Sagittula sp. P11: one gene and its partners. The protein of the gene in region 1 interacts with the protein of each later gene in a pairwise test. Links are inferred from orthologs where the notes say so. Each region holds a gene or a part of one and is shown in the gene's direction. Other genes may lie near its edges.

What was found. The genes of interacting proteins can lie anywhere in the genome.
Region 2: the proteins of secA (region 1) and ybgC interact in binary tests that used the Escherichia coli proteins (3 or more experiments, as listed by UniProt). The link is inferred for Sagittula sp. P11 from one-to-one orthologs.
Region 3: the proteins of secA (region 1) and CDO87_RS09550 interact in binary tests that used the Escherichia coli proteins (3 or more experiments, as listed by UniProt). The link is inferred for Sagittula sp. P11 from one-to-one orthologs.

The regions. Positions count from the first base shown.
Region 1 is NZ_CP021913.1:2,340,895-2,344,236, reverse strand. Bases 26-3,285 are described here. They hold secA (preprotein translocase subunit SecA), read left to right. Parts: upstream 26-358; coding sequence 359-3,085; downstream 3,086-3,285. Other genes in these bases: CDO87_RS11340 (translocase), read left to right, coding at 3,281-3,285; CDO87_RS11350 (peptidylprolyl isomerase), read right to left, coding at 26-188. Outside these bases: more of CDO87_RS11350, read right to left, coding at 1-25; more of CDO87_RS11340, read left to right, coding at 3,286-3,342. UniProt on the Escherichia coli protein: Required for protein export, interacts with the SecYEG preprotein conducting channel.
Region 2 is NZ_CP021913.1:2,765,600-2,768,477, forward strand. Bases 59-2,854 are described here. They hold ybgC (tol-pal system-associated acyl-CoA thioesterase), read left to right. Parts: upstream 59-1,161; coding sequence 1,162-1,548; downstream 1,549-2,854. Other genes in these bases: CDO87_RS13365 (TIGR03862 family flavoprotein), read right to left, coding at 59-707; CDO87_RS13370 (HNH endonuclease), read left to right, coding at 806-1,099; CDO87_RS13380 (hypothetical protein), read right to left, coding at 1,577-2,080; tolQ (protein TolQ), read left to right, coding at 2,294-2,854. Outside these bases: more of CDO87_RS13365, read right to left, coding at 1-58; more of tolQ, read left to right, coding at 2,855-2,878.
Region 3 is NZ_CP021913.1:1,947,970-1,951,025, forward strand. What follows is about bases 59-3,032. They hold CDO87_RS09550 (alkaline phosphatase), read left to right. Parts: upstream 59-779; coding sequence 780-2,285; downstream 2,286-3,032. Other genes in these bases: CDO87_RS09545 (2-dehydro-3-deoxy-6-phosphogalactonate aldolase), read left to right, coding at 59-530; CDO87_RS09555 (hypothetical protein), read left to right, coding at 2,389-2,817; CDO87_RS09560 (ABC transporter ATP-binding protein), read left to right, coding at 2,819-3,032. Also shown: more of CDO87_RS09545, read left to right, coding at 1-58; more of CDO87_RS09560, read left to right, coding at 3,033-3,056.

The DNA.
Region 1 (3,342 bases):
GGCTCTTCAGCGGCCGCGCCTTCGGCCATCATGCCGGAGCCCTGCCCGGTCGCATCCATCGAGTGGCCTTCGGTCGTGGTTTCCTCTCCCTGTCCGGCGCTTTCCGCCGCCGCGGGCATCGCCAACGTCAGCGCAAGCAGCGCCGTGCTGAGCGTGAGAGTGACCCGACCTTGCGTGGTTTTAGACATACCGTCCTCCTGATGCCTGTCCCGTGATAGCGGGCGGCGTTGACACTTTCCGGCCTGCCGACTACATGCCGCAAGGGCCCTGCGTGGCCGGTCTCCTAGCCTGTCATATGGGCTCGGTACGAGGCGGGCAAGCAGATGCCGCACACGAAACCGGGAACAGGTAACCAGGCATGTTGGGAAAAATCGCGCGCAAGGTGTTCGGAACGCCGAACGACCGCAAGATCAAGACCACCCGCCCGCTGGTGGAAAAGATCAACGCGCTGGAGCCCGAGTTCGAGAAGCTCGACGACGCCGGCCTGATCGCGAAAACCGCCGAATTCAAGGAACGCGTGGCGAAGGGCGAAAGCCTTGACCACATCCTTCCGGAAGCCTTCGCCAACTGCCGCGAGGCCGCGAGGCGGGCGCTTGGCCTGCGCGCCTTCGACGTGCAGCTGATGGGCGGGATCTTCCTGCACCAGGGCAACATCTCCGAGATGAAGACCGGCGAGGGCAAGACGCTGGTCGCCACCTTCCCGGCCTACCTGAACGCGCTGACCGGGCGCGGCGTGCACATCGTCACGGTGAACGACTACCTCGCCACGCGCGACGCCGAATGGATGTCGAAGGTCTACAACGCGCTCGGCATGACCTGCGGCACGGTCTATCCGCGCCAGCCCGAGGACGAGAAGGCCCAGGCCTACGCCTGCGACATCACCTACGCGACGAACAACGAGCTGGGCTTCGACTACCTCCGCGACAACATGAAGTCGGAGCTGAACCAGATCCACCAGCGCGACCATTATTACGCCATCGTCGACGAGGTGGACTCCATCCTGATCGACGAGGCGCGGACGCCGCTGATCATCTCCGGCCCCTCCGAGGACCGGTCCGAGCTTTACATCTCCGTCGACAAGCTGATCCCCGAACTGGTGGAAGAGCATTACGAGGTCGACGAGAAGACCCGCAACGTGACCTTCACCGACGAGGGCAACGAGTACCTCGAAGAGCACCTGCACGCCCGCGGCCTTCTGCCTGAGGGGCAGACGCTCTACGATCCGGAATCCACGACCGTCGTGCACCACGTCAACCAGGCGATCCGGGCGCACAAGCTGTTCCAGAAGGACAAGGACTATATCGTCCGCGACGGCGAGGTCGTGCTGATCGACGAGTTCACCGGCCGCATGATGGCCGGACGCCGCCTGTCGGACGGCCTGCACCAGGCCATCGAGGCCAAGGAAGGGCTGGAAATCAAGCCTGAGAACGTCACGCTGGCGTCGGTCACCTTCCAGAATTACTTCCGTCTTTACGACAAGCTGGGCGGCATGACCGGTACGGCCGTGACCGAGGCCGACGAATTCATGGAAATCTACGGCCTGGGCGTCGTCGAGGTCCCGACCAACCGCCCGATCGCCCGCATTGACGACGACGACAAGGTGTTCCGCACCGCGCGCGAGAAGTACGCCGCCATCGTCGAGGAGATCGGCGAGGCGCACAAGAAGGGCCAGCCGGTTCTCGTCGGCACCACCTCCATCGAGAAGTCCGAAATGCTGAGCCGCATGCTTCAGGAAGTCGGGCTGAAGCACAACGTCCTGAACGCCCGCCAGCACGAGCAGGAGGCGCAGATCGTCGCCGACGCCGGCAAGCTGGGTGCGGTGACCATCGCGACGAACATGGCGGGCCGCGGCACCGACATCAAGCTGGGCGGCAACGTCGAGTTCAAGGTGATGGAGGCCATCGCCGCCCACCCGGACCGCAACCCCGACGAGATCCGCGCCGAGATCGAGCAGGCCCATGCCGCCGACGAAGGCGCCGTGAAGGAGGCCGGCGGTCTCTTCGTGCTGGCGACGGAGCGTCACGAAAGCCGTCGCATCGACAACCAGCTCCGCGGCCGTTCGGGCCGTCAGGGCGACCCGGGCCGCTCCTCCTTCTATCTCTCGCTCGAAGACGACCTGATGCGGATCTTCGGCTCCGACCGTCTCGACAACGTGCTGGGCAAGCTCGGCATGAAGGAAGGCGAGGCGATCGTGCACCCTTGGGTGAACAAGTCGCTCGAACGCGCGCAGGCGAAGGTCGAGGGCCGCAACTTCGACATCCGTAAGCAACTGCTGAAGTTCGACGACGTGCAGAACGACCAGCGGAAGGTCATCTTTGCCCAGCGGCGCGAGATCATGGAAGCGAAGGACCTGTCGGAGATCGTCACCGACATGCGCCACGACATCATCGACGAGCTGGTGGATACCTACTGCCCGCCGAAGACCTACGCCGACCAGTGGAACATGCAGGGCCTTTACGCCGCCTGCATCGAGAAGCTGGGCGTCGATGCTCCCTTGATGGCATGGGGCGACGAGGACGGCGTCGATCAGGACGTTATCGCCGAACGGCTGCGTGACGAGTCCGACAAGATCATGGCCGAGAAGCAGGAAGCCTTCGGACCGGAGACCATGCGCTCCATCGAGAAGCAGGTTCTGCTGCAGACCATCGACAAGAAGTGGCGCGAGCACCTTCTGACGCTGGAACACCTGCGTTCCGTCGTGGGCTTCCGCGGCTACGCGCAGCGCGACCCGCTGAACGAGTACAAGACCGAGGCCTTCCAGCTTTTCCAGAACCTGCTGGAAAGCCTGCGGGAGACGGTGACCGAACAGCTCGCGCAGGTCCGCCCGATGACCGAGGAAGAGCGCCAGAAGATGATGCAGGAGCTGCGCCAGCAGCAGGAGGCGATGCAGCGCGCGCTCAAGGCCCGTGCCGACGCGGCCTCCACACAGGCGGCCCTGCCGGACGAGAACGCCACCGCCCCCGACGGCGCGGCGCCCGCGTTCGACGAGACCGATCCGACGACCTGGGGCAACCCCGGCCGCAACGATCCCTGCCCCTGCGGTTCGGGCAAGAAGTTCAAGCACTGCCACGGCAGCCTGACCTGACCCGAGTCGCAAATGGTTAAGAAAGGGGTGTCCGTGACCCACGGGCACCCCTTCGTTTCTTGCATTATCCCGTGACAATTCCTTAATTTTTTCGCCAAATAGGTGAAACGCCGCGATCTGTCCGCCTTGCAGCCCAACGATGGCCACGTTTCCGAGCGATTTTCGTCCCCGACCCTAAAGGACAGGAGCCAAGGAATGTCCAAGCTGCTGGAACTGACGAAAAACCACAAGAAGAGCCTCGTGCTTGGCGGCGTCAC
Region 2 (2,878 bases), 420 kb from region 1 along the record:
ACGGCCTCGCCGCGGTTTTCCAGCGGGCCAGCGCGGAAAATGACGTTCTTCAGCGGCGCGCCGAAGTGGCGGTCCATGTGGTTCGACCAATCGACCTGAAGTCCTGCGTTCGACGGGGCGAAGGGGGCGATGTCCATGCCCTCGGCCCGCAGGACGTCGGCCCAGGCGCCGTCCGATCCGAGCCGCGCCCAGCTGGCGCCGCCGAGGGCGAGAACCGTGGCTGCGGGGCGCAGCGTGTGCGTGCCGTCGGGCGTGTCGAAGCGGGGTGCGCCGCCCTCCCAGCCCTTCCAGCGCCAGCGGGTGTGGCGGACCAGCCCCATGCCGTCGAGCCGCGCCAGCCAAGCCCGGAGCAGTGGCGAGGCCTTCATGGCATTCGGAAAGAGCCGCCCGGTGGAGCCGGTGAAGCACGGCTGGCCCAACCCTTCGGCCCAGCCGCGCACCTCCTCAGGGCCGAAGGCCGTCAGCATCGGTTCCAGCAGCGGCGCGCGGTCGCCGTAGGCTTTCAGGAACGTTTCGAACGGCTCCATCTTCGTCAGGTTCAGCCCGGATTTGCCCGCCATCAGGAACTTGCGCGCGGCAGAGGGTTTGGCCTCCGCCAGCGTCACCGGCACACCGGCGGACAGCAGCGCATCGGCGGCCATCAGGCCCGCGGGGCCGCCGCCGATGACCAGCGCGAAGCGGTCCGGGGAAGGGGGCAGGGTTGTCATGACCTCTCCTTACCCGCGGCGTGCGGGGCGCGACAGGGGGCTTGCACGCTTGATCCCGGCACCCTTCCGGCCAGATGGTCCCGGTGAAAGGAGCCGCCATGGCCGATCCGATCTGTCCGCTCTGCCTGCGTCCGATCCCGTCGGAGGCAAAGCAGAGCCTTCACCACCTGGTCCCGAAGCTGAAAGGCGGCAAGGGCGGGCCGACGGTGCTGCTCCACCAGATCTGTCACTCGGAGATCCACGCCCGGTTCACCGAGCCGGAACTGGCGCGCGACCTCTCGACCGTGGGCAAGCTGCGCGCCCATCCGGACATGCAGCGTTTCCTGGACTGGGTGGCCAAGCGCCCGCCCGCATTTCACAGCCGTTCGGCCGTGGGGCGGCGAAAGCGGTGATCTTGCGCGATGCGGGGTCAGCGGCTACCCCTTCGACCGGACGGCAGCAAGGGGACGGGGCCATGCACATCTATCCCATCCGGGTCTACTACGAAGACACCGACATGGCGGGGATCGTCTATCACGCCAACTACCTCAAGTATATCGAACGGGCCCGGTCCGACTGGGTGCGCGAGCAGGGGCTCGACCAGAACGCCATGCGCGAGAAGGACGGCATCGTCTTCGTGGTCCGCCGGATCGAGGCCGACTACCTCGCCACCGCCAAGTTCGACGACCGGCTGGAGGTGCGCACCTTCGTGCGGAGCATCACCGGCGTCCGGCTCGTGATGGCGCAGGAGGTGCTGCGCGGCGAAGTCCCCGTCTTCCGGGCAGAGGTGACGGCGGTCTGCGTGACATCGGACGGCCACCCGGTGCGCCTGCCCGCGGCGCTGCGGCTCAAGGTGCACTGACGCGCGCCCCGGCTGCACGCTGGCAAGGCTAGTCCGGCAGCCGGTAACGGGAGCGGAACTCGGCCCCGCCGCCGGTGCGGCTGGTGTGGATGACGATCTTCCACGGCTCGTTGCTGCCGGGGGCGCTTTCGTGCAGCACGACGCGCACGTATCCCAGCGCATCGGCGGCGATGTGGCCGAAGAGGTAGAGGTTCATCATGAAGCGAGACCGCGCCCCCGAAGGTCCGGGTGACAGCAGCGTCATCTGCTGGTCCGACGCCTCGGCGATCGTGACGTCCTCGTCGAGCCAGGCGATGGCGGTATCCACCTCGCGCGCCACATGCGCCATGGTGGGGCGGCCGGGTCGGGCTTTCCGGATGGCATTGGCGCCAAGCTCCGCCGCGAGGGTATAGGCGGACTCGGCCATGAAAAGTTCCGCGTCATGCCGCCCGAGGTGTGTCTCGTAGACTTCGGCGACATTGCCCAGAACGGCGCGCAAATAGCGCGTGTCGTGACCTTGCCCCTGTATTGCGGCCTGGCTGGTTTCCCTCATCGCTTCCTCCCGTGGCAAAATATGCCTCGTTACGCCAGTAATCCGAACAGGCAGACCGCGTAAACGCGATTTTCCGTGAGCGGTGGCAGGGATTCGCGCATGCGCGCCGTGCCGCGGCGCAGAATCGCCAAACCCGTGGTCAATGGCCTGTATTTCCGTTACATGTGTGGCAAATCAGAGCCCCAACAGGGCCGACAACGAAAGAGCAGGTTCATGGAAGCAGACACTCTTGCCCTCGCGCAGGGCATAGACTTCTCGTTCTGGGCATTGTTCGCACGCGCGACGCTGACCGTGAAGCTCGTGATGATCATGCTGATCGCCGCGTCGATCTGGTCGTGGGCAATCATCATCGAGAAGTTCGTCAGCTATCGGTCCGCCCGCCGCGAGGCCTCCAGGTTCGACCGCATGTTCTGGTCCGGAGAACCGCTGGACGAGCTGTTCGACCAGTTGGGGCCGGAGCCCAAGGGCCGGTCCGAACGCGTGTTTGCCGCCGGCATGATCGAATGGCGCCGCTCGCACCGCGAGGACGGCGCGCTCATCGCCAACGCGCAAAGCCGGATCGACCGCTCCATGGACGTGGCCATCCAGAAGGAGGCGGACGAGCTGCAGCGCGGGCTGCCTGTGCTGGCAACGGTCGGCTCCACCTCGCCGTTCATCGGCCTGTTCGGTACGGTCTTCGGGATCATGCACGCCTTCGTCCAGATCGCCGAGACGCAGAACACCTCGCTCGTCGTGGTCGCGCCGGGCATCGCCGAGGCGCTGCTGGCCACCGGCCTCGGCCTTCTGGCGGCCATCCCG
Region 3 (3,056 bases), 390 kb from region 1 along the record:
CCGCCGGGATCACCCGCATCGAGGTGCCGCTCAATTCGCCGGAGCCGTTCGACAGCATCGCGCGCATGGTCCGCTGTGCAGGGGATCGCGCGCTGATCGGCGCGGGCACCGTTCTGGACCCGGCCGATGTGCTGCGGCTGAAGGACATCGGCGCGGGCATGGTCGTGTCGCCGGACTGCAACCCGCGCGTGATCGTGGCGACCAAGCAGGCGGGCATGGCCTCCTATCCCGGTGTGTTCACCGCGACAGAGGCCTTCACCGCCCTGCGCAACGGGGCCGACGGGCTGAAGTTCTTCCCCGCGTCCAAGCTTGGCCCTGACGGGTTGTCTGCATTGAAGGCCGTGCTGCCTGCGGGGACCGAGACGTTTGCCGTGGGCGGCGTCGGGCCGGACGACTTCGCCGACTGGCACGCTGCGGGCGTGTCCGGCTTCGGCATCGGATCGCAGCTTTTCAAACCGGGCCGGACCGCCGAGGACATCGGGAAGCGCGGGGCAGAGATCGTCGCCGCCTTCGACGCCGTCTTCCTCTAAACCCCGCAGAACGTTCCAAAAATTCCCGTTGACAACGAAACGTTACTGAATAACATTGCGGCTACGCGATGAGATAACATGCGCATCGAGGTTGGAACGGCTCCGATCATCTTCTCGCAGTCCAATGCGTCCAAGGTGGGGCAGGACTGCGGAATGATTGCGTTTCATGAATCCGTTACGAGGGTGTCACACTGCCGAGACCTCGCGGCCCTATCGGCAGGCTGTAGAATGCCAACTGGGAGCAACCCGATGAAAAAGACCCTCGTGTCGATGGCCGCCATTCTGGCCGCCACCTCCGCATTTGCCGAAAGCCATGCCATGGACCTGCCGCAGGCCGGTTCCGACTGGTACACCGCCGGTCAGTCGCACATCGAAGCGATGCTGGCCCGCCAGCCCAACACCGGCCGCGCCAAGAACGTCATCGTCTTTGTCGCAGACGGCAACGGTGTCGGCACCAACTACGCCGTGCGCCTGTTCGACGGCCAGCAAAAGGGCATGCTGGGCGAAGAGAACGTCCTCCCCTACGAGACGCCAGAGTGGTACTCGGCGCTGGTCAAGACCTACAACATCAACGCCCAGACCCCGGACTCCGCACCGACCGCGGGCGCGCTGAACACCGGCGTCAAGCAGCGCTTCAACCTCATCAACCTCGGTGAGAACGCGATCCACGACGATTGCACCACCGAGGAAGGCAACCGCCTGACCACCTTTGCCGAGATCGTCTCGGGCATGGACAAGTCGGTCGGCATCGTCTCGACCGCGCGTATCACCCACGCCACCCCGGCGGCCGTCTACGCCAAGACCGCCAACCGCAACTGGGAAGGCGAGATCGAGGGCGACTGTGCAGGTTCCAAGGACATCGCGACCCAGCTGATCGACCAGATGGAAGCGGGCGTGATCGACATGGCCATGGGCGGCGGCGGCCGCTTCTTCCTGCCGGAAGGCGAGACCAACGGTCAGTCCAAGGGCCGCCGCACCGATGGCGTGAACCTGATCGACCGGGCCACCGGCCTGGGCGCGCAGTTCGCCGAGGACACCGCCGGCTTCGAGGCGCTGACCATGGATGCGCCGATCCTCGCGCTGTTCAACGACAGCCACATGGAATACGAGGCCGACCGCGCCGACGAGGACGAACCCTCGCTGGCCGACATGACCCGCAAGTCCATCGAGTTCCTGTCGCAGAACGAGAACGGCTATTACCTCGAGGTCGAGGCGGGCCGCGTCGACCACGCGAACCATGACGGCAACGCCTACCGCACCCTGTCCGACGGCGTTGCTTTTGCCGAGGCCGTGGCGCTGGCCGACGAGATGACCGATGACGCCGACACGCTGATCATCGTCACCGCCGACCACGAACACGCCATCGCGTTCAACGGCTACTGCGGCCGCGGCTCCGACATCCTCGGCCTGTGCATGGGCGTGTCGAAGGAAGGCGAGGCCAACGACGGCACCCCGCTGACCGCCGCCGACGGCAAGCCCTACACCGTGCTGGGCTACCTGAACGGCGCCGGTTCCGTGCTGAAGGAACCGACCGACGGCAGCAACGACTGGACCGGCTCGCGCGGCGATCTGACCCAGGAAGAGGCCACCGACATCGACTACGTCCAGCAGGCACTGATCCCCATGTCCTCGGAAACCCATTCGGGCGAGGACGTGTCGGTCTATGCCAAGGGCCCGTGGTCGCATCTGCTCGACTCCACCATCGAGCAGAACGTGATCTTCCACGTGATGAAGCACGCGGTGGACGCAGAATAAACGGCCGCGCAGGCTGAGAGGGGCCGCCCTGTTCCGGGGCGGCCCTGTTCGTCCGACATGACATGTGGGACACGTTAGACAGACCAGACCAAGGAGACGGACCATGGACCGCCGCACCGCCCTGACAACCGTTCTCGCCGCGCCTTTCCTTCTGCCGACACTCGCGCGGGCCGCCGACGGACCTGCCAAGATCCGCGAACTCTACGAGAAGAACGGCGATTTCTCCTCGTTCGCACAGGACGCCTCCGGCAGCCGCATCCTGTTCGAAGGGTTCATGGCCCCGCCGCTGAAGGCGGAGTCGCGCTTTTTCGTGCTGACGAAACGCCCGATGGCCGTCTGCCCCTTTTGCGAGACGGAGGCAGAGTGGCCCGACGACATCCTCGCGATCTACACGAAGCGGATCGTCGACGTCGAACCCTTCAACGTGAAGCTTGCCGTGCGCGGCGACCTGACCCTCGGTGCTTACAAGGACCCCGACACCGGCTTCCTGAGCATGGCCCGACTGACGAACGCCACATACGAGCGCGCCTGACATGGGTCTCGCCCTGCACGTCCGTGACCTGACCGTCGCCTCTCGCCGGGGGCGGGTTCTGCTGACGCTCCCCGAGCTTGACCTGCCCGCGGGCGGCCTTCTGGGCGTGCGCGGGCCATCGGGCGCCGGCAAGTCGACCTTCCTGAACGCGTTGAGCGGTCTGCTCGATGCGAAGGGTCGCGTGCAATGGGGCGAAACCGACATCGCCAGCCTGTCGCCGGAGCGCCGCACGGCGTTCC